DNA from 2 places in the Pantoea sp. S18 genome. Region 2 is predicted to be linked to the other one. Evidence: predicted binding sites of a transcription regulator. Region 2 holds the regulator's gene; the other holds the start of a gene.

The links. Region 2 encodes PurR, which represses purine synthesis genes. Its sites were predicted from a motif close to CANGCAAACGTTTGCNTG; they were not measured.
Region 1: a site for PurR is predicted at 2,862-2,879, ahead of guaB (IMP dehydrogenase). Genes of this name have one in related genera too.

What each region holds. Positions count from the first base shown of each region.
Region 1 is NZ_CP142688.1:3,121,738-3,133,332, reverse strand. It holds gene VIJ98_RS14485 (protealysin inhibitor emfourin) at 9-335, opposite strand; gene VIJ98_RS14480 (M4 family metallopeptidase) at 320-1,345, opposite strand; gene xseA (exodeoxyribonuclease VII large subunit) at 1,397-2,770, opposite strand; gene guaB (IMP dehydrogenase) at 2,940-4,406, shown strand; gene guaA (glutamine-hydrolyzing GMP synthase) at 4,479-6,059, shown strand; gene VIJ98_RS14460 (DUF3750 domain-containing protein) at 6,230-7,006, shown strand; gene VIJ98_RS14455 (hypothetical protein) at 7,034-7,213, opposite strand; gene VIJ98_RS14450 (hypothetical protein) at 7,261-7,416, opposite strand; gene VIJ98_RS14445 (AlpA family transcriptional regulator) at 7,701-8,201, shown strand; gene mgtE (magnesium transporter) at 8,198-9,631, opposite strand; gene VIJ98_RS14435 (YfgG family protein) at 9,753-9,938, opposite strand; gene tehB (tellurite resistance methyltransferase TehB) at 10,093-10,692, opposite strand; gene ppx (exopolyphosphatase) at 10,720-11,595, opposite strand, start outside.
Region 2 is NZ_CP142688.1:1,864,509-1,876,103, forward strand. It holds tRNA gene VIJ98_RS08650 (tRNA-Val) at 1-60, opposite strand, end outside; gene VIJ98_RS08655 (MATE family efflux transporter) at 195-1,568, opposite strand; gene VIJ98_RS08660 (riboflavin synthase) at 1,767-2,411, shown strand; gene cfa (cyclopropane fatty acyl phospholipid synthase) at 2,461-3,609, opposite strand; gene punC (purine nucleoside transporter PunC) at 3,921-5,123, opposite strand; gene punR (DNA-binding transcriptional activator PunR) at 5,234-6,145, shown strand; gene purR (HTH-type transcriptional repressor PurR) at 6,142-7,167, opposite strand; gene VIJ98_RS08685 (YnhF family membrane protein) at 7,442-7,531, shown strand; gene VIJ98_RS08690 (C40 family peptidase) at 7,587-8,378, opposite strand; gene VIJ98_RS08695 (Grx4 family monothiol glutaredoxin) at 8,743-9,078, shown strand; gene rnt (ribonuclease T) at 9,114-9,782, opposite strand; gene gloA (lactoylglutathione lyase) at 9,890-10,297, opposite strand; gene VIJ98_RS08710 (alkene reductase) at 10,399-11,496, opposite strand; gene VIJ98_RS08715 (TetR/AcrR family transcriptional regulator) at 11,547-11,595, opposite strand, start outside.

The DNA of each region.
Region 1 (11,595 bases), 1.3 Mb from region 2:
CTGATAACCTATTCACCGTCTCGCCACAGCGATTGCAGCTCGGGTGGCGCCAGTTGTTCAGGAATTAAAATCACTAAGCTTGCCGCCTCACGGTGTGTCGCATAGGTGATTTGAATGCGGTAATAGCGCTGATCGCCGCGACCGATATTTGCCGCCTGATCTTCCGGTTCGCCCAGCGGCATTGCCTGTTCCAGCACCTCGCAGACGCGCTGCTTTTGCGGTTCCGGCAGCTCCGCCAGTGCAAAGCGCCGTTCGCCGCGTAGTTTGGGAATAAAAGCGATACCGCCTTCCCGCGCCAGCTCGATTATTGCGTCATCGGTCAGTTGGATGTCCATTTTACGCCCACCTGCTGCCAGGCGGATTGGATCTTCTCCGCCACTGAGTTGTTGAACCGCTGTTTCGCGTGCTGCACGGTAAAGCGTGCAAAGGTGCTGAAATCGGCATCCTGCGGCAGCGTTTTGTCGCACAGCGTGTCGTACCAGGCTTGACCCGCCTGTTCCCACGCGAAGCCGTCCAGCGCTTTAGCGGCGAGATAGAAGGCGCGATTGGGAATACCCGAGTTGAGATGCACGCCGCCGTTGTCGTCACGTGTTTCGATGTAGTGAGCCATATCGGCTGGTTGCGGATCTTTGCCCAGCACCGGATCATCGTAGGCGGTGCCGGGTGATGACATCGATCGCAATCCGCGCCCGTTGATGCCCTGCGCCAGCAAACCTTCGCCAATGATCCAGTCGGCCTGATCGGCACTTTGCTTGAGGTGGAATTGCTTCACCAGCGAGCCAAACACGTCAGACATCGATTCGTTCAGCGCACCTGCCTGTTGGAAATAGATCAATCCCGCTTCGGTTTCCGTCACGCCGTGCGTCAGCTCGTGCGCCACAACATCCAGCGCGATGGTGAAGCGATTGAAAATCTCGCCGTCGCCGTCACCAAACACCATCTGCTGCCCGTTCCAGAAGGCGTTCTGGTACTCCTTACCGTAATGCACGGTGCCATCGAGCTTGAGGCCTTTGTTGTCCAGCGAGTTGCGTTGGTAGGTTTGCCAAAAGAAATCGTAGGTAATGCCGAGATAGTTCCACGCCTCTTCGGCTGCGACATCACCATTTCCCGGCTGGCCTTCGTCGCGCACCAAAGTGCCGGGCAGATTTTGTGTTCCTTCGGCGTCGTAGATAGCCCGCAGCACCGTGCCAGGCTGCGCTGTGGCGGTGCTTGCCGGTTTAGCATTGTGTTCGCCCATTAAGTGCTGGACGTGGGTGAGGGTGCGGCGCGCGTAGTCTTGTTGCGCGCCGGAGCAATTATCAATGATATTGCGCAGAATGTAGGGTGGGATAACGCTGTAAGACATACCAATCTCCCTGGCTCTTTAACGAATGTGCCAGAAAGTATAGTTTTCATACTATGAACGTGCTTTACGGCTCCGGGATTTCTGTGGTTCGAGAGCGGTAACCTGGCTTTCCACCCAGCCATCGTCCAGCCGGGTGCGTAGCAAGTCGCCTTTACTTAGCTGCTGGGTTTTCTTCACCACCTGACCTTGCGTGTCAGTAGTGACGCTGAAGCCACGCGCCAGCGTCGCCAGCGGGCTCACGCCTTCCAGTTGTGCTGCCAGCGTGCCAAAGCGCTGACGATTGTGATTGAGCTGCTTTTCCATGCCCTGCTGTAAGCGATAGTGCCACTGCTGCAGCTGCTGCTGAGCGCGCAGAATACGTCCCTGCGGCTGCAGGGCATTGAGGCGTTGCAGCAGGCGATCCTGCTGACGATTAGCCACCCGCAGGCGCTGGTCCATCGCTTCACCGAGACGACGCTGCAGCTGGAAGAGCGCGGTCTGCTGACGTGCCAAACGCAGCTGCGGATGCTGCTGCTGCAAACGGTGCTGGATGCGCGTGAAGCGACGCTGTTGCTGTGCCAGATAGAAATCCATCGCCATCTCCATGCGCTGCTGCTGCGACTGCAAACGGCGCAACAGTTCGAGTTGATTACGGCTCACCAATTCTGCCGCAGCAGAAGGCGTTGGCGCGCGTAAATCCGCTACGAAGTCAGCGATAGTGACATCGGTTTCATGCCCAACGGCGCTGACGATCGGCAAGCGGCTGGCAAAAATCGCCCGCGCCACGCGTTCGTCATTGAAACTCCATAAATCTTCCAGCGAACCGCCGCCACGGCCCACGATCAGCACGTCACACTCATCGCGCTGGTTGGCCAGCTCAATGGCACGCACAATGCTGGCTGGCGCATCTACGCCTTGCACCGCCGTTGGATAAATAATCACCGGCAAGGAGGGATCGCGTCGATGCAGTACGCGTAGTACGTCGTGCAGCGCCGCGCCGGTAGCGGAGGTAATCACGCCAACCTGACGCGCCGGATCCGGCAGCGGCTGCTTGAACTGTTGATCAAATAAGCCTTCTGCAGCCAAACGCGCTTTCAACTGTTCAAATTGCTGCTGCAGCAAGCCTTCACCGGCGGGATGCATGCTTTCGATAATCAGCTGATAATCGCCGCGCGGCTCATACAGCGTGATGCTGGCGCGCACTAAAACTTGCTGGCCATGCTGAGGACGGAAGGTGACGCGGCGATTACTGTTACGGAACATCGCGCAGCGCACTTGTGCGCCATCATCCTTCAACGTGAAGTACCAATGACCGGAAGAGGGCTGAGTGAAATTTGAAATTTCAGCACTGAGCCACACCAGGCCCATCTCATTTTCCAGCAGTTGGCGCACCGTGGTGTTCAGGCGGCTGACAGTAAAAATATTGGCGGTTGGCGGTAGCGACATGTGATGTAGATCAAATTTTAAATCAGAGGGTTAATCAACTGATACTACATTGCTTGCCCTGAGGATCAAGACATTTTCTGAAAAAACACTGGAGGCAATCGGTTTCGGCCTGTATAATGCCGCGGCAATATTTTATCTGTTTTAATCGCCCCCAGGTGGAGATATTGCAATGTTAAGAATCGCTAAAGAAGCCCTCACATTTGACGACGTTCTGCTCGTTCCCGCTCACTCCACTGTCTTACCGAACACCGCTGATCTCAGCACTCAACTGACGAAAAATATCCGTCTGAACATCCCAATGCTCTCTGCTGCCATGGACACCGTGACCGAAGCCGGTCTGGCCATTGCGCTGGCGCAGGAAGGTGGTTTGGGCTTTATTCACAAAAACATGTCAATTGAGCGCCAGGCGGACGAAGTTCGTAAGGTGAAAAAACACGAAAGCGGCGTAGTTACCGATCCGCAAACCGTGCTACCAACCACCGCGCTGGCTGCGGTGAAAGAGCTGACCGAGCGTAACGGCTTCGCCGGTTATCCGGTAGTGAACACCGAGAACGAGCTGGTGGGCATCATCACTGGCCGTGACGTGCGTTTTGTTACCGACCTGACCTTGCCGGTTTCTGCGGTGATGACCCCGAAAGAGCGTCTGGTAACGGTGAAAGAGGGTGAAGCACGCGAAGTTGTGCTGCACAAAATGCATGAAAAACGTGTTGAGAAAGCGCTGGTTGTTGATGACAGCTTCCACCTGCTGGGCATGATCACCGTTAAAGATTTCCAGAAAGCCGAACGTAAACCTAACGCCTGTAAAGATGCGGAAGGCCGTCTGCGCGTGGGTGCTGCTGTTGGCGCTGGTGCAGGCAACGAAGAGCGCGTTGATGCGCTGGTTGCTGCCGGTGTTGACGTGCTGCTGATTGACTCGTCACACGGTCACTCAGAAGGCGTACTGCAGCGTATTCGTGAAACCCGTGCAAAATATCCGAACCTGGAAATCATCGGCGGCAACGTCGCTACTGGCGCAGGCGCACTGGCGCTGGCACAGGCAGGCGTGAGCGCGGTGAAAGTGGGTATCGGCCCTGGCTCAATTTGTACCACACGTATCGTTACCGGCGTTGGCGTTCCACAGATCACCGCAGTTTCTGATGCAGTTGCCGCGCTGGAAGGCACCGGCATTCCAGTTATCGCTGATGGCGGTATCCGCTTCTCTGGCGATATCGCAAAAGCGATTGCAGCAGGCGCAGCGGCCGTTATGGTTGGTTCAATGCTGGCCGGTACCGAAGAGTCTCCGGGCGAAATCGAGCTGTATCAGGGCCGTTCGTTCAAGTCTTATCGCGGTATGGGTTCACTGGGCGCGATGTCTAAAGGTTCTTCAGACCGTTACTTCCAGAGCGATAACGCCGCGGACAAACTGGTACCGGAAGGTATCGAAGGTCGCGTTGCCTATAAAGGCCGCCTGAAAGAGATCGTGCACCAGCAGATGGGCGGCTTGCGCTCTTGCATGGGCCTGACCGGTTGCCCAACCATCGACGATCTGCGTACCAAAGCGGAGTTCGTGCGTATCAGCGGCGCGGGCATCAATGAAAGCCACGTGCATGATGTGACCATCACCAAAGAGTCACCAAACTACCGCATGGGTTCATAATCCCGTAAAATTTAGCGCCCGGCACCCGCCGGGCGCTTTTATTATTAAGTCCATCCCAATGGAAACGCCTCAATGACGACTGAAAATATTCATAAACATCGTATTTTGATCCTCGATTTTGGTTCTCAGTATACGCAGCTGGTTGCGCGCCGCGTGCGCGAACTGGGTGTTTACTGCGAGCTCTGGGCGTGGGATGTCACCGAAGAGCAAATTCGCCAGTTCAACCCGAACGGCATCATTCTCTCTGGCGGTCCGGAGAGCACCACCGAGCTGAACAGCCCGCGTGCCCCGGAATACGTGTTTAACGCCCGCGTGCCTGTGTTGGGCGTTTGCTACGGCATGCAGACCATGGCGATGCAACTGGGCGGCAAAGTAGAAGGCTCTAACGAGCGTGAATTTGGTTATGCGCAGGTTGAAGTGCTGACCCAGAGCGCGCTGGTGCGTGACATCGAAGATGCGATTAGCGCAGCAGGTAAACCGCTGCTGGATGTGTGGATGAGCCACGGCGACAAAGTCACCGCCATCCCAGCCGGTTTCGAAACCGTTGCCAGCACCGAAACCTGCCCGTTCGCCATCATGGCGAACGAAGAGAAGAAATTCTACGGCGTGCAGTTCCACCCGGAAGTGACGCACACGCGTCAGGGCCTGCGCATGCTTGAGCGTTTCATTCGTGATATCTGCGGCTGCGAAGCGCTGTGGACACCAGCCAAAATCATCGAAGATGCGGTTGAGCGTATTCGTCAGCAGGTTGGCGAAGACAAAGTGATCCTCGGCCTGTCTGGCGGTGTGGACTCTTCTGTGACCGCGATGCTGCTGCACCGCGCCATCGGCGAGCGTCTGACCTGCGTGTTCGTCGACAACGGTTTGCTGCGTCTGAACGAAGCTGAGCAAGTGCTCGACATGTTTGGCGACCACTTCGGCCTGAACATCGTGCACGTGGCGGCTGAAGCGCGCTTCCTTGATGCGCTGGCGGGCGAGAACGACCCAGAAGCCAAACGTAAAATCATCGGCCGCGTATTCGTTGAAGTGTTCGACGAGCAGGCACTGCGTCTGGAAGACGTGAAGTGGCTGGCGCAGGGCACCATCTATCCTGACGTGATTGAATCGGCGGCTTCTGCCACCGGTAAAGCGCACGTAATCAAATCGCACCACAACGTGGGCGGTTTGCCGAAAGAGATGAAGATGGGCCTGGTTGAGCCGCTGAAAGAGCTGTTCAAAGACGAAGTGCGTAAAATCGGTCTGGAACTCGGCCTGCCGTACGACATGTTGTATCGTCACCCGTTCCCAGGTCCAGGTTTGGGCGTGCGCGTGCTGGGCGAAGTGAAGAAAGAGTACTGCGACCTGCTGCGCCGTGCAGACGCTATCTTCATCGAAGAGCTGCATAAAGCTGACCTGTACAACAAAGTCAGCCAGGCGTTCACCGTGTTCCTGCCAGTGCGTTCTGTTGGCGTGATGGGCGATGGTCGTAAATATGATTGGGTGGTTTCACTGCGTGCGGTGGAAACCATCGACTTCATGACCGCGCACTGGGCGCACCTGCCGTACGATTTCCTCGGCCGCGTCTCTAACCGCATCATCAACGAAGTGAATGGCATCTCACGCGTGGTTTATGATATTTCAGGTAAACCACCTGCGACGATCGAGTGGGAATAAATCCTGCTTTGATTGATGAGTAAAAACGAAGCCCGCTTAATTGCGGGCTTTTTCTTTCAAACGTTTTGATGGCAGGTAAAACGGCTAAGTGAATCGCATAGTTCGTGAATACAAAGCCAACCGTTTCGTTGCAAGATAGCGAGTGATTTTTACTCATCAGGATGCCGTCGATGTTGCCTTTCAAAGCCGTAATGATCTCTTTTCTTTGCATCATCTTGCTTTCATTAGGCGCGAGTTTGGCGCAGGCAACGCGTAGCGGTGAGCTCACCTCTGAACGCGGTGGCTGGGCGTCCGCAAGGCGTGATTCTGCCGGCATCGCACCGGATCCACAGCGTTATGCGGCAGAAGCTATCGTGCAGGTTTATGCTGCGCCGACTTATGGCTGGAAGGGCGCCGTAGCGGTGCATCCGTGGATTATCTTTAAACGCGCCGGTGAAACCCGCTACAACCGCTATGAAGTGATTAGCTGGGGCAGCGGCGATAAGGTGCGGCGCAACAGCAATCTCCCGGATGGCTACTGGTACGGCGCGAAGCCGCGTCTGCTGGTTGATCATCGCGGCAGTAGCGCAGAAGCGATGATTCCGCAGATCGAAGCGGCGATAAAATCCTATCCGTGGCCGACGACCTATCACGCCTGGCCTGGACCCAACAGCAATACCTTTATGGCGCACATTGGCCGCGAGGTACCGGCGTTGAAGCTGGATCTACCGGCTAACGCGCTCGGCAAAGATTATCGCTCGCTACTCAATCCGGTGGGTTTACCGCCGTCAGGTCGTGGCGTACAGCTTTCCCTGCTGGGTGTGCTGGGCGTAACGGTTGGCGCGGAAGAGGGGCTGGAAGTGAACTTGCTGGGATTAAACATGGGGCTGGATTTCACACCGTTCAGGCTGCGTCTGCCGTTTATTGGCGGTATCGGGCAGAACAATGTGCAGCGCGACAATCCCTAAAAATGGCCCCGATTTGGGGCACTTTTTTTAACAGACGCCGAAATCACCGTCTTCATGATACAGATTCACGGTATCGGCTCTGACTTCAATTTCTCGTTTGATGTGATCATCAACCCGAGCGCACCACAGCATATCGCCTTCCACGCGCAGCACCTGCATCTTTGGGCCACCGGTCTTAGACTGCACAAAATCATCCACGTTAAACATGCTTCTTCTCCGTCAGGTCAGTGATAACAATAGAGTCTATATGCACTTCAGACGCTGTGCGCTTGATTTTGTGCGCTGTCTTCCAGCACAAAAAGGAACCAAAGCGTGTTGAGACCGTTCTGGTTATTTTCTGCAGCATGCGCCGCTGAAATAGTATCGAAGTTTCTCTTGGTTGTCAGTTGACAACTCAGTGCGGTGAGCATAAGGTAACCAGCGATGTCAGACAGGAAGCGGCATCCGCATAAAGCGGTAGAAGAAGCTTTGCGATATGCAGAAGCAAGAGGTTGGAAAATTGCAGTCGGCGGCCACCATGCGTGGGGCAAGATGTACTGCCCAGATAACTCGGCAGAGTGTCGATGTGGGGATTACTGTATTACCTGCATCTTGAGCACGCCAAAAAATCCTGAAACGCATGCCAAATTGCTAAGGCGGGTGGTGGATAACTGCAGTGAAAGTCCTCAGCGGATTAAGTGACGAGGAGTGAAACATGGAATTTGAGTTTACGCTGCGTTTTCAGCTCAATGATGAGATCGACACCGATGAAACGCTTGAGCGTCTTGGTTCGCAAGGTTGCACTGATGCGTTAATTGGCGCGGGTGTAGCGGGAAAATTAAGCATGACGTTCAGCCGGGAAGCCAGCACTGCACAGGACGCGGTACGCAGCGCGTTAGATGATGTTTTTCAGGCATTGCCAGATGCTGAACTGATTGAAGCCGCACCGGATTTAGTCGGGCTGACTGATATTGCAGAGTTGATAGGTGTTTCGCGGCAGAATATGCGCAAGCTAATGCTGAGCCACAGCCCGCAGTTTCCACGCCCGATTCATGATGGAAAAACAGCGTTATGGCATTTAATCGATGTACTGGAGTGGTTAAATCAGCGAGGTTCAACGCGGGTCAATCCAGCATTGAGTGAACTGGCGCGCGCAACGTTGCAACTCAATTTACAGCAGATGCTGCAACGTTACGCACACTGTTTAAAGCCTTAATGATGCAGCAAAAATATCGTAGCCAGACCTAGGAAGATAAAGAATCCGCCGGTATCGGTGATGGCAGTGATCAGCACGCTGGAGCCAACGGCGGGATCGCGTTTCATCTTGGTCATGATTAACGGAATCAGCACGCCCATCAGCGCGGCCAGCAGCAGGTTTAGCACCATCGCCAGCATCATCACGCCGCCGAGTTGCAGATTGTCATACATCAGCCAGGTGACGCCGCCCATAATGCCGCCCCAGAACAGGCCGTTTATTAATGCCACGCCGAGTTCACGCATGATCAGGAATGAGAAGTTACCCGGTTCAACCTGATGCAGCGCCAATGCACGCACAATCATGGTGATGGTTTGATTGCCGGTATTGCCGCCGATGCCCGCAACGATTGGCATTAGCGCCGCCAGCGCAACCAGCTGCGATATGGTGGCTTCAAACAGGCCAATCACGCGCGAAGCGACAAACGCAGTACACAGGTTAACTGCCAGCCAGGCCCAGCGTTTACCCACCGCTTTACGCACCGGCGCAAACACGTCTTCGCCCTGGCTGATACCACCCATTTTACGGATGTTGCTTTCATTCTCTTCGTTCACCAAATCGACCACGTCTTCAATGGTGATACGGCCAATCAGCTTGCCTTGTGCATCAGTTACCGCAGCGGAGATCAGGTTATAACGTTCGAACGCACTGGCGGCGTCTTCCGCTTTATCGTTGAGTTGAAAAGTGGTGGGATGCGGATTCATCACTTCGGCGACCAGCATCTTCGGTTTGTTGAGCAGAATATCCGTGAGCGTCAGCTCACCTTGTAGTTGGTTCTGTTCGTCGGTGATAAAGATCTTATCGGTGCCGTCAGGCATTTTTTTGCCTTTACGCAGATAGCGCTGCACCGTGGCTAAGGTTACGTCTGAGCGTACCGTCAGGATGTTGAAATCCATGATCTGCCCGACGCGGTCGCGATCCAGCTCGATCACGCTCATTAACCGTGCGCGCAGACTTGGCTCAAGAGTGGTGAGCAGACGCCCGGTTAAATCACGCGGCAAGTAGCGCGCCAGATATACCTGATCGTCGATATCCAGCGGCTCGATGGCGTGCAGAATATCGCGATCAGACATTTCTTCCGTCAGGCTGGCCCAAACGGTTTCTGAAGCCTCAACCAGCACGTGTCCGCGCTGCGCCGTTGGCACTAAACGCCACAGCGCCTGACGCTCTTCTTCCGGCAAGGCTTCGAGGATGTCGGCCAAATCCGCGGCGTGTAATTGCTGCAGCTCACGCTCTAATTCATGACGCCAGTCGGTGATATCACGCAGTTCACCCGCATTAAGATCGACGGATTTATCCAGCAGAACATCAACCAGATCATGCTCGTTAAGCAGCAGGTTCAGGATGTGATGGCGGGTTTCAGCTAATTTTTGTGAATGCGAAGCAGACATAACGCGTTCCTTGTGTCTGTAAAGTCAGCTCACAGTGTAGCGCGTTGCGGGTAACAGGACGTAAAAAGCAGCATTGTCTCAAAGGACAATGTTTAGCAGCGACAGGCGACCCGCAAAGTATTTAGCGCGAATCACTGGTGCTCAGCGTGACCGGTTCAGGGATGGCTTTCTTTTGCTGATGATGCTCAATGGCACCGGGAATGATGAAAAGCAGGCGGCCAAACAAAATTAAGAAGCTGACCAGTAAAACAACGCGGGTCATGGTACCGGTTTTGGGACGTCTTCGTGCAGAGATAGCGCTGTTCACGCGGGGTGGTTCCTGTAATTGCCCGATTGGGCGGAGGCAATATTTAGTCACACTTAGATCGCTAAAGCAATCGCTGTGTGAAAAACGAGCAAAAAAGGTGCGGCGAATTGATCGATATCAGACAAAGTAACGGCCGCGCAAGGCGGCCGTTGGCTTAGTAGCTGGCTTTCTGCGCCAGCAACGTGGCGAAACGGCATTTAATACGGTTACCGTTTTCATCACGACGATGCAGTTCACCGACATCTTCGTTGTACTTCACGATGTGCCAGTTGCGGTAATAGTGGCTGAGTTCACCCGATTTAAACGCAAATGGGAAATTTTGCGTATTGGGATAATCATCGGTATCCATCGCCGCCACAATCAGGTTGTAGCCATATTTACGCGTGCTGGCCTGCATATCGGCAATCAGCTGCGGAATGGTTGCCGGTTGCAGGAACATCATCACCACAGTCGACAGCACAAACTGATAGGCGCCGTTGAACCGCACGCTATTGAGATCGCACAGCTCGGTGTGAATGTTCTGCAGATTCTCTTCCGCGATGATGCTGTTCAGGCGTTCCAGACTGGCGGGATTGCTGTCCCAGGCCGTCACCTCAAAGCCATGCTGATTGAGAAACAGGCTGTTGCGGCCCTGGCCGCAGCCTAAATCCAGCGCTTTACCCACTTCAAGATGTGGCAGGGCCGCCAGCACTTCAGAATGGGTCGGCGTGAGACCGTATTTTTCAGCATAATAGTTATCGGGGCGTGTAGTCATAACCAGATTGCGGGCCAACTGCCCGCTTTACTCCTCTTCTTCCAGCATCAGTTTCCAGCCGGTGACATCATTCCAGTAAGCTTGCTCGCGCTCCAGATCCAGCTGCACCAGCGTATTCTGGCTTAGGAAGCCGGCAGGGAAGGTAAGCGTCCAGTGGCCGTCGTCGGTGCTGAGCTTGAGCGAATCCGGTTTAGTAGTCGCCTGGCGCTGATTATTCAGCAGCGTGCCAAGACGCAGCAGGAATACCATCGGCAGAAACTGTTTCTTTTTAAACAAGGTGAAACGCGGCATCTCATCCTGCTTCACCGCTTTGCGGTGATAACGTACCAGCGTCGCCAACAGCATCTGTTGATCCTGATTAAAGCCCGGCATGTTGGAGTTTTGCAGGATATAGGCCGAATGGCGCTGCATGCCGCTGTGATTGATGGTCAATCCCACTTCATGCAGCAGCGCGGCCCACTTTAATAGCGCCGATAGTTGCGGATTGGCTTGCTTCGGATTCTGCTCCTGCCACTGGAGATAAAGCTTCTCGGTGGTTTCCAGCACCCGGCGCGCCTGATCGCTATCAATCGCGTAGTGATTGGCCAGACTTTGCGCGGTGCGGCTGCGAATATCCTGATGGCGGAAACGGCCTTCCATCTCATACAGCACGCCTTCACGCAGTGCGCCGTCAGAAAGACGCAGTTCGCGAATCGCTAACGCATCAAACACGCCACACAAAATCGCTAAACCCGGCACAAACACCGCTTTACGCTCTTCCGACAAGCCCGGCAGGCTCAGCGCATTGAATGACTTATGCTTCAGCACTTCGGTGGTCAGTAACTCCAGCGTTTCGGGCGTAATCAGCTTCTCTTTTTCGCCCATCGCCAGCAGCACTTCGCAGGCCGCTTTGATGGAACCCGA
Region 2 (11,595 bases):
CTCGAACCATCGACCCCCACCATGTCAAGGTGGTGCTCTAACCAACTGAGCTAAGAGCGCAACACGCTGTCAGGGCGACAGCGGGGACGAATATTAACGGCAGGCCGTGATGCTGGCAAGGGGAAAAAGTGTTTTTCCCCTACGACTGACCAGCAACTGTGCTATGCGTCGTTTTTTTCGCCGTTACCAGCCACTTAGCGCGCGGCGCGCGCTAAAATCACCTGCGCAGGCAGGCGCTGCAAACGACGGATGCGCCAAATCATCATCACTGCTGCGGAGGTCAGGCCGATAATAAAGCCACACCAGAAACCGGCGGGACCGAGTTTCGGCAATACCCAATCCGTCATCGCCAGTACATAACCCACCGGCAAACCCAGCACCCAATAGGCGATAAAGGTAATGAAGAAGATCGAGCGCGTGTCTTTATAACCTCGCAAAATGCCGCTGCCAATCACCTGAATCGAATCTGAGAACTGATAGATCGCCGCAAGCAGCATCAGTTGCGCCGCAAGAGTAATGACTTCAGGATTTGCGGTATACAGCGCGGCGATATCATGACGGAAGATCACGGTAAACAGCGCGGTGATGGCCGCCATACTGATGCCTACTCCCTGGCCAGTCCACGCGGCAACGCGCGCCTGTTCGGCTGAACCTTGTCCGAGTCGATAGCCAACGCGAATGGTGGTGGCCACGCCGAGCGACAACGGCAACACGAACATCAACGAGCTGAAGTTGAGCGCAATCTGGTGCCCGGCCACTTTGACGATGCCGAGTGGTGATACTAAAAGCGCCACCACGGCAAACAGGGTCACCTCAAAGAACAGCGCCAATGCCACCGGCAAACCCAGCGTGAACAGGCGTGACAAAATTGCGCGTGACGGTGCGGACCAACGCGTTTTCATGCGGATATCGCGCATGCTTGCCATGCGTTTGACCCAGAAGCGCATCACCAGGAACATCACCCAATAGACCGACGCCGTTGCCACGCCGCAGCCGACGCCGCCTAAAGCAGGCATGCCAAAATGTCCGTAAATAAAGACATAGTTGAGCGGAATGTTCACCATCAGGCCGAGAAAACCAAGCAGCATCGCCGGTTTGGTTTTCGACAAACCTTCACATTGATTGCGCATCACCTGGAACAACAGATAACCCGGTGCGCCCCACAGCAACGCATGCAGGTATCCTTCGGCTTTGGCGGCCAATTCAGGATCGATGTCATGCATGGTGTTAATCAGATAACCGGCATTCCACAGCACCACCATAATCAGTAGCGCAACGGCAATTGCCATCCAGTATCCCTGGCGCACTTGTTCCGCGATACGTTCGCGTCGTCCTGAACCGTTGAGTTGCGCAACGGTAGGCGTCAAAGCCAGTAGAAGACCATGACCAAACAGAATGGCGGGAAGCCAGATAGAGGTGCCGACAGCAACGGCGGCCATATCCGTGGCGCTTACCGCACCGGCCATAACAGTATCTACAAATCCCATCGCCGTCTGGGCCACCTGAGCAAGGATGACCGGGATCGCGAGGGCCAGCAATTGACGCGCTTCTGTAAAATACTTCTGCACGTTACACCTGCTTAATTAAAGAAGAGAGCGGGGCGAAATCCCCAAAGAATGCGCGGCATAGTGTAGCGGCAGCGCTGGCTTCCGCCAAACGTTGATCGCATTTTGTTTAGCAATTTGTGTAAAGTTTGAACTCCGCCAAATTAAGCTGCCGCCGACAAGCTGTGATAAACTGACGCAAACTTTGCAGAGGCTGAGATTATGTTTACTGGAATTGTGCAAGGCACGGCAGAAATTGTCGGCATTGAAGAGAAAGATCTGTTTCGTACCCATATTGTGCGCTTACCGGAGGATCTGTTACCGGGCCTGGCGTTGGGCGCATCGGTGGCACACAACGGCTGCTGCCTGACCGTGACCGAGATTAACGGCGATTTGGTCAGCTTCGATCTGATTAAAGAAACACTGCGCATTACCAACCTGGGTGAATTAAAGGTGGGTGATGTGGTGAATATTGAGCGTGCAGCGAAGTTCAGTGATGAAATTGGCGGCCATTTAATGTCTGGCCATATTATGACCACGGCGGAAATCTGCAAAATCATCCAGTCAGAAAACAACCGCGAAATCTGGTTTAAATTACAGGACGCCACGCAGATCAAATATATTCTGCACAAAGGTTTCGTGGGTATCGATGGAATTAGTTTGACCGTTGGCGACGTGACGAAAAGCAAATTCTGTGTGCATTTGATTCCGGAAACGCTGGAGCGCACCACTTTAGGCGCGAAGAAGTTTGGTCATAAGGTCAATATTGAGATTGATCCGCATACGCAGGCCATTGTGGAAACGGTTGAGCGCGTATTAGCGCAGCGTGAAGCCGCTGCACTGGCGCAGATTGCTAGCGCAGAATAATACCGTAAAAAAAGGCGCCATGCGGCGCCTTGATTCATTTCAAAGCTTATTAACGCGCAACGCGTAAACCGCCATCCTTGCCACGACTGAATACTACCTGCCACAGCTGAATATCACGGGCACGAAACGCACCGGCGCAGGCGTTGAGATAATAGTCGAACATACGTTTAAAACGTTCGCCATATTTCTCAGCCAGCTGCGGCCACGCCGCCTGAAAACGTTCGTACCATGCCATTAACGTCGTATCGTAATCTGCGCCAAAGTTATGCCAGTCTTCCATGACGAAATGCGGCTCACTGGCATCAGCGATTTGACGCACTGACGGCAAACAGCCGTTCGGGAAAATATATTTATCAATCCACGGATCGACATTCATATCTGTGGTGAGGGCGCCAATGGTGTGCAGCAAAAATATGCCGTCTGGTTTGAGGTTGCGGTCAGCAACATCAAAATAAGTGGCATAGTTTTTCGGCCCGACATGTTCAAACATACCGACAGAAACGATGCGATCATATTGATTATTCAGGTCGCGATAGTCCTGCAGTAATATAGTGACATCCAGTCCTTCACAGCGTTGTTGTGCCAGTTTTTGTTGCTCTGCTGAAATAGTCACGCCATGCACCGTGACGCCATAATGGCGCGCAGCGTATTCTGCCAGTCCGCCCCAGCCACAACCGATATCCAACAGCATCATACCCGGTTCAAGTTCCAACTTGCGGCATATCATATCCAGTTTGGCTTGCTGCGCGTTTTCCAGGGTATCAGCGTCTTTCCAGTAGCCGCAGGAATATTGCATATAAGGATCAAGCATCAGTGAGAATAGATCATTACCAAGGTCATAATGCTCTTTACCCACAATCCAGGCGCGTTTTTTTGATTGCAAATTAGTGAGACGCGCGGCGGCGATGCGCAACGTATCTTTAAAATGCCGGGGTAATTGTTTATCCAGATGGTGTTTTAAAACGCGATGGAAGAACATATCGAGCTGTTCGCACTCCCACCAACCATCCATGTAACTTTCACCTAATCCGAGCGATCCTTCCTCAAGAACGCGTTTAAAAAAATCTGGATGCTTTACCTGAATATCCCAGGGACGAGTGCCATTAACTGCAATATCAGCCCGCTCTAGCAGTTCATTGACGATCCGATACCAATGGTTTTCTTCAAGGCTCACTTCTTCTATAACAGATGAACTCATAGCTTCTCCATCACCTTCCGATCTGAACCTGAGAAAAAGAATAGCCAATTTCCCAAGACCTGTGAGAGAACTCACGGAAAATCCGTGCGCCAGAAATCCGACGTTGTACGACGTAGTACAGAGGTATGAATTTGAGCAGAAAAGTGGGTCGCCGCACCGGATAATGTGCAGACGCCATCCCGCGACAGTGTCGCTAAAGGTATTACATTTATATTATTGATTTAATACAGAATTACTGACCCACAGAGTATATGCTCACGTGGGTCAATATTCAACGGGTTATCGTTAGTTTGCTAACGAAAAGCGTTGACTTAGAGATTATCTTCGCAGGGACGGGAAGTGTGGGCAATATCACTTTGTGCGTTTAGCGATCGCTGGCAGACAAAGCCCGCCCACGCCAGTACCACGGTGGCGACCATCACTAACGTGGTGTTGAACAGCGCCTGCTCAAGACCGGCGGAGACCAGCAGGCTGGCAACAAAGCATAATCCTAACTGGAATAAGTTCTGTAATCCTGCGGCTTTACCAGTGGCGTGCGGGAAGGGCGCTAATGCGCTGGCAACCACAATCGGATAGATCGCACCATTGGCCAGCGCCATGCCGCAGAAGGGCATCAACAATACAAACAGCGGCGCGGAAGGCATCAGGGCGATGACAAACAGACTCAGGATGCTCAGGCTATACAACACCAGCAACCACGGCAGGAGTTGCGCGCCCTGATAACGATTTAACAGCGTGCGGCAGCCAAAGCCACCAATCAGAAACGCAATGGTCTGCGGAATATAGCTCAGGCCAATATCGCCCGGCGTCAGGCCAGCAGCGGCGAGAATGAAAGGTGATCCCGTCAGCCAGGCAAAAAAGCTCGCTGAACACGCCGAGTAGATCAAGACGTTACCGCTGTAAACGCGAGTACCCAGCAAGGTCAACCAGCCGGGTTGTTTGCCTGACGCAACTTTCTCGCGCTTAGGCGAGGTTAACTGCAGCGTACCGATCAGCAACACCACGGCAACCAGCGTTAGCGTGATAAAGATGCTGCGCCAGTGGAAGTGGCCGATAAGCCAGGCGCCGAGCAGCGGTGCCAGCGCCGGAGACAGCGCAACCAGCGGCATAATCGTGGCAAACACTTTATTGGCTTTGGCTTTTGGATAGTGATCCACCACCAGCGCCTGCCAGCTCACGGCAGCCGCACACACACCAATCGCCTGCACAAAACGCAGCGCCAGCATCAGGCGGACATCGGTCACCCAAAGCATCCCCAGACAACCAAGGGCGAAGATGGCTAACCCCGCCAGCAAAATGGGTTTACGGCCGTAACGATCTGACAGCGGCCCCCAAAATACCTGGGCACAGGCGAAACCGCCGAGAAACAGACTCAGGCTGGCGCTGATGGTGCCGGGTGCGCTCGCGAAATCACGCTGCATATCGCCAAAGGCGGGTAAATACATATCCGTGGCAAGAAAGCCGAGCATGCTGAGCACGGCGAGATAAGGCATAAATGCTTTAGACGACAACATGGTGATTCTCTTTTGGGCAGGTTGAACGCCGGGGAGTGTAAAAGGATGCAACGCGCTTTGTGAAACGCTAATATTTGCATAGTGCTGTTAAATTTTTTGAAGGCAAAATTATGTGGTCAGAATATGCGCTTGAAGTGGTGGATGCGGTGGCGCGCACTGGCAGTTTTAGTGCGGCAGCGCAGGAGCTGCATCGTGTGCCTTCTGCCGTCAGCTATACCGTGCGCCAGCTGGAAAGCTGGCTGGCGGTGCCGCTGTTTGAGCGTCAGCACCGCGAAGTGGTGATGACACCGGCGGGCGAGCATTTTGTACGTGAAGGACGATCTGTTATCAAAAAAATGCTGGCAACCCGTCGACAGTGTCAGCAACTGGCAAATGGCTGGCGCGGGGAGCTAAGCATCGCGGTTGATTGCATCGTTAAACCGCAGCGCACGCGGCAGTTAGTGAAGGATTTCTATCGCCACTTTCCCGATATGGAGCTGATTATCAGCTACGAAGTGTTTAACGGCGTGTGGGATGCATTGGCAGATGGCCGGGTTGATGTGGCGATTGGCGCAACCCAGGCGATTCCGGTGGGCGGACGTTTTGCCTTTCAGGATATGGGCGCGTTGAACTGGCGTTGTGTTGTAAGTCCGGATCATCCGTTGGTTAACAGCACGGAGCTGGATGATGAAACATTGCGAGTATGGCCATCGCTGGTGCTGGAGGATACCTCGCGTGCGTTGCCGCGCCGTATGACATGGACGCTGGATAATCAGCGACGTCTGGTGGTGCCAGAGTGGGAAACCGGGATGGATTGTTTGCTGGCAGGATTATGCGTCGGCATGGCGCCAGGCCATCTGGCGCGTCCTCTGCTGGACAGCCATAAACTGGTGGAACTGGCACTGCCGCAGGCCTTTCCGGACAGTCCGTGCTGCGTCAGCTGGTCAGAACAGCGCGCGTCACCGGCGCTGGAGTGGTTACTGGCTTATCTCGGGGATGCCGAAACGCTGAACCACGAATGGCTCAGCGAATTGTCGGCTTAGCGGCGATAGTCGCGGAACGGACCGTACGCCACCGAACGGCGCTCAATCAGCGTTGGCTGAACCTCAATGGTTTGCGGATCTTCACGCTTGCTGGTGATGCGATCCAGTAGCATTTCCAGCGCTTTTTCACCCAGTTCGGCTTTTGGCTGATGCACGGTGGTCAGCGCTGGCGTGAAATAGCGCGCGTTGCGCACATTATCGTAGCCGATGACTGAGATATCCTGCGGTACGCGCAAACCCATCTCATCAGCAGCGCAAATCGCGCCCATCGCCATAATATCGCCACCGCAGAACACCGCTGTTGGGCGCTGTTTCTGATTTAAAATCTGCTGCATCGCCTGATAGCCCGATTCAGGCTCAAAGTCGCCCTGAACTACCCATTCCGGACGCACCGTAATGCCCGCTTCGTTCATTGCCTGCAGGAAGCCAGCGTGACGGCCGCCGCCGGTGTTGCGCTCCATCTGGCCGGGAATGGCACCGATATCTCGATGACCGCGTTCAATCAGATAACGCCCGGCGAGATAGCCGCCCTGAAACGCATTGTCTTGCACGGTATCGGTGAAATCACCGCGCGATGCACCCCAATCCATCACCACCATGGGAATGTTGCGGTTCTCTTCCAGCATCTGCAGCAAATCGTCTGGATACTCAGAACACATCACCAGCAAGCCATCGACGCGCTTTTGCGCCATCATCGACAGGTAAGCACGCTGCTTTTGCAGATCGTTGTGCGCATTGCCGAGAATCAGCGTGTACCCGCGTTCGAAACAACGGTTCTCCACCGCTTCGATAATTTCAGCGAAATAGGGCGCTTCGCTGGAGGTCGCCAGCAAACCTAAGGTTTTGGTGTGATTAACTTTGAGACTACGCGCCACGGCACTGGGCGAGTAGTGTAATTCTTTGATCGCTTCCCATACGGCGTTACGCGTCTCTTCCGCAACGAAACGCGTTTTGTTGATGACATGCGAAACCGTGGTGGTTGAGACACCCGCGCGTTTTGCGACATCTTTAATTGTTGCCATGAAAATGGTACTCCTGGGCTTATCGCAACTTACTGATAAGTATATTGTTAAACGTTTGCGTCTGCTAATGCTTTTATAGCCCAAAAAAGCGGGCAAAACGGTGTGTTTTAGCAGGCGAAATCACTTCATCACGCTGTAAATACAGCACGCGCAAAATCTGTTGCGCAACGAAAGGCGGCGATTCTAACAAGCTGGCGCGGATAACACGAGATTTTTGCCCATTGCTGTGCGAAAATCGCCTTAACCCTAATAATTGTGTGACTAAGGAGTTGTGATGAATACCGACCTGAAGCTGGCGCTAATGACCACCGTTGGCGCACTGTTGATGATTATCGCCTTCAGCTTTACCGCGATCATGCATTAACAAAAAAGCCGGAGCTGAGAACAGCATCCGGCTTTTTATGATTGTTGCGCAACAGTTAGCGAATAGTTTTTGGCGTCATCATGCGACGCGCGCCCACATAGTGTTTCTGCCAGTAATCCTCACCCAGTGCGCTAATCTGAATATCTTTGCCGGTACGCGGCGACTGAATGAATTTCCCGTTGCCGAGATACACGCCAACATGATCGGCGGTGCCGCGATTATTAATGCGGAAGAACACCAGATCACCTTTCTCCAGCATTTCACGCTTAATCGGTGCCGCATCGCGCAGGTGATACATCTCATTGGCGGTGCGCGGGAATTTGAATTTCACCAAATCTTTATAGGCGTACCACACTAAGCCGCTGCAATCGAAACCGGTGTGTGGCGAAGTGCCGCCCCACTGATAAGGTTTGCCGAGTTGGCCCATCAATTTGGTCATCGCTGTTTCACGCGCTTTTTGATAACGCTGGCGGTGCGCCTTACTCATTTTGATGCCGGTCAGCGCTAACGCTTCATCATCGACGGCGATCTCTGGTGTTTTCTTCGCTAAACGTTGATGACCGTATTTCTTAGCAGAGAGTTTCAGCGGGGATTTTTTGCTGGTGGTCTTGTGCAGCGCGGTTTCTGTTTTGGTCTGTTTTTTGAGTTTGAATTTTTGAACAGCAGTCAGGCGCGATTTTTTGGTGGTGGTTTTCACCGGGCGTCGTTTGCGGCGCTCGTCTTCACGTGCGCTCTTTTTCTCTGCTTTAAGCGAACTGGCATTAACGGGCGCATGCGGAGATGCAGCAGCCACATTAAAAAACAGTTGGGCGAAAGCCAGTATGAAAAGCGTAATTAGTAGACGCATAATCCGGTTACAGGTTAAGCAGGCTGAATGAAAGCAGACTGCGTTAAAGTGAGAGAAATCTGATCAAGCGATCAGCGCCGAGGCAATTCTAATCCACTTTTTTTCCAAAAGGTAAGGCCTTTTTCCATTAATATGTTACCAGATTGATTCTGTAGCAAAAATGAGCGATTTCAGCTGGTTAACGCAGCGAAACTATTGCTAATTATTAATTTATTAATGCCAATTAATGATATGAAAATGTTATTTGTCATGCGTTAACTTAACAAACATGGCGATTAGCCAGTGCAAACGCAAAATCCCGTTTTCAGTCCGGGAGCGAAATCGCTACAATAAACAAACACGAAGTAGAAGATTAAGGAAGGCAATAATGAGTACTGTTGAAAAAATTCAGCGTCAGATCGCAGAAAACCCGATTCTGCTGTACATGAAAGGTTCTCCAAAGCTGCCAAGCTGCGGTTTCTCGGCGCAAGCCGTGCAGGCGCTTTCTGCGTGTGGCGAGCGTTTCGCATACGTGGACATTCTGCAGAACCCGGACATTCGTGCTGAAATGCCAAAATACGCTAACTGGCCAACCTTCCCGCAGCTGTGGGTAGATGGTGAACTGGTCGGCGGCTGCGACATCATCGTTGAGATGTTCCAGCGCGGTGAACTTCAGCCACTGCTGAAAGAGACCGCTGAGAAGTATAAAGAAGCGGAATAATGCAGAAGGCCGACAAATGTCGGCCTTTTCTTTGCTTACTCGGCAGACGCGTCGTCTGCGGATTCTTCACTGAAAGCCAGCGGCCAGCCGCCCAGACGTTTCCAGCGGTTCACCAACTCACAAAACAGCGTCGCGGTTTGCTCGGTGTCATACAGCGCCGAATGCGCTTGCGTACTATCAAACTCCATTCCCGCCGCTTTACAGGCTTTCGCCAACACGGTTTGCCCCAGCACCAAACCACTTAACGCTGCGGTATCAAACGTAGCAAAAGGGTGGAACGGATTGCGCTTCAGGCTGGCGCGCTCTGCGGCCGCCATCACGAAGTTGAGATCGAAAGTGGCATTGTGCGCCACGATAATCGCGCGATTGCAGCCGCTATCTTTGGTGCCTTTGCGCACCATTTTAAAAATCGCATGCAGCGCTTCATATTCGCTTACCGCACCGCGCAGCGGATTGGTGGGATCGATGCCGGTAAACGCCAGCGCCGCAGGATTCAGAATGGCGCCTTCAAACGGTTCCACATGGAAATGCAGCGTTTCATCGCGGTGCAACCAGCCGTCTTCATCCATTTTCAGCGTTGTGGCTGCAATTTCCAGCAGTGCATCGGTTTGTGCATTGAAACCTGCGGTTTCAACGTCGATCACAACAGGATAAAAACCGCGGAAGCGTTGGTGGAGAGCGTTTAAAGCGTTCGATTCAGACATCAGGATCTCATGGCAATAAATAGGGCAGCGCGCATTATGGCAAAAATCGCAGGAGGGTGCAGCAGGAGAGGGAAGTCAGCCTGCAATTAGCAGGCTGACCAGCAACCTTAGTTGCCTAAGCCGTGACCGGCATGTTTGTTTTCAATCAGTTCGATCTTGTAGCCGTCTGGATCTTCAACAAACGCAATAATGGTAGAACCGCCTTTTACCGGGCCCGCTTCACGCGTCACGTTGCCGCCCGCGCTGCGAATGCGTTCGCAGGTGTCAGCCACGTTGTCCACGCCCAGCGCGATATGGCCGTAAGCGTTGCCGAGATCGTATTTATCCACGCCCCAGTTGTAAGTCAGCTCAATTACCGCGCCTTCGCTCTCTTCGGTGTAGCCAACGAATGCCAGCGTGTATTTGTACTCGGTGTTTTCGCTCTGACGCAGCACGCGCATGCCGAGCACGCGGGTGTAGAAATCGATAGAACGTTGCAAATCGCCAACGCGTAACATGGTGTGAAGTAAACGCATAACATCCTCTTTTTTAAAACGTCATCAGTGAATGACAAGACAACTAAGTATACACACTGATGAAACAACGCTGCCGCCTATCCGACGCGGCAGCCATTTTCTTACAGGGTTGGATAATCGGTATAGCCTTCCGCGCCGCCGCCGTAGAAGCTCTCAGGACGCTGCGGATTGAGTGGCGCATCTTGCTGCAAACGAGCAACCAGATCCGGGTTAGCGATAAAGTCGCGACCAAACGCCACCGCGTCAATCAGGCCGCGCGCAATCAGATCATCCGCTTTCTCAACGGTGTAGGCACCGGCACCGATAATCACGCCTGGGAACAGCGCACGCACTTTCTCACGGAATGCATCGCTGTATGGCTGTCCGCCTGCCCAGTCTGGCTCAGAAAGGTGCAGATAGGCGATGCCGCGTTTGCCCAGCTCGGCGATGTACCACAACGCTGCTTTCTCTTCTTCCGGGCCATTTTCCAGATTCTGGAAGGCACCGATTGGCGAAACGCGGATACCGATACGATCGGCAGACCAGTTAGCAATCGCCGCATCCACCACTTCCAGCGCGAAACGACCACGTTTCTCAATCGAACCGCCGTACTCATCGCTACGCTGATTTGAGCCGGGTGCGAGGAACTGATGCATCAGGTAACCGTGCGCGGAGTGCAGCTCCAGCAGGTCGAAGTCGGCTTCGCGCGCATTGGCGGCGGCCTGACCAAAATCTTTGACGATTTGCTGAATTTCAGCCACTGACAGCTCGCGCGGCACTGAGGTGTCTTCACGGTAGACCGAACCATCCGTAGCGCGCAGGGAAGTGCGCGTACCTGCCGCCAGCGCGGTAGGTGCGACCGGTGCTTTGCCTTCTGGCTGCACGCTGTTATGAGAAATGCGGCCGGTGTGCCACAGCTGCACGGCGCTGTGACCGTTAGCGGCATGAATGCCTTCGTTAATCATTTTCCACGCGGCAATTTGCTGCTGTGTGTGCAGACCCGGCGCACCGGCATAGCCTTTCGCCTGGAAAGAGATCTGGGTGGCTTCGGTGATGATCAAACCGGCACTGGCGCGCTGCTGATAATATTCTGCCATCAGTGGCGTCGGAATATCGCCCGGCTCAATGCTGCGCAGGCGCGTCAATGGGGCCATAAAAATGCGGTTCGGTACGGTAATCGCGCCCACTTTGAGTGGGGAGAACAGCTGCTTACTCGCCATATTGATTGCTCCAGGAAGACCGGTCGTCTAGTAACGACAATTTTTAAAAATCAGTGACTTATAAGCCACTGTTCGATGGTTTCGAGCGCCAGGCTAATC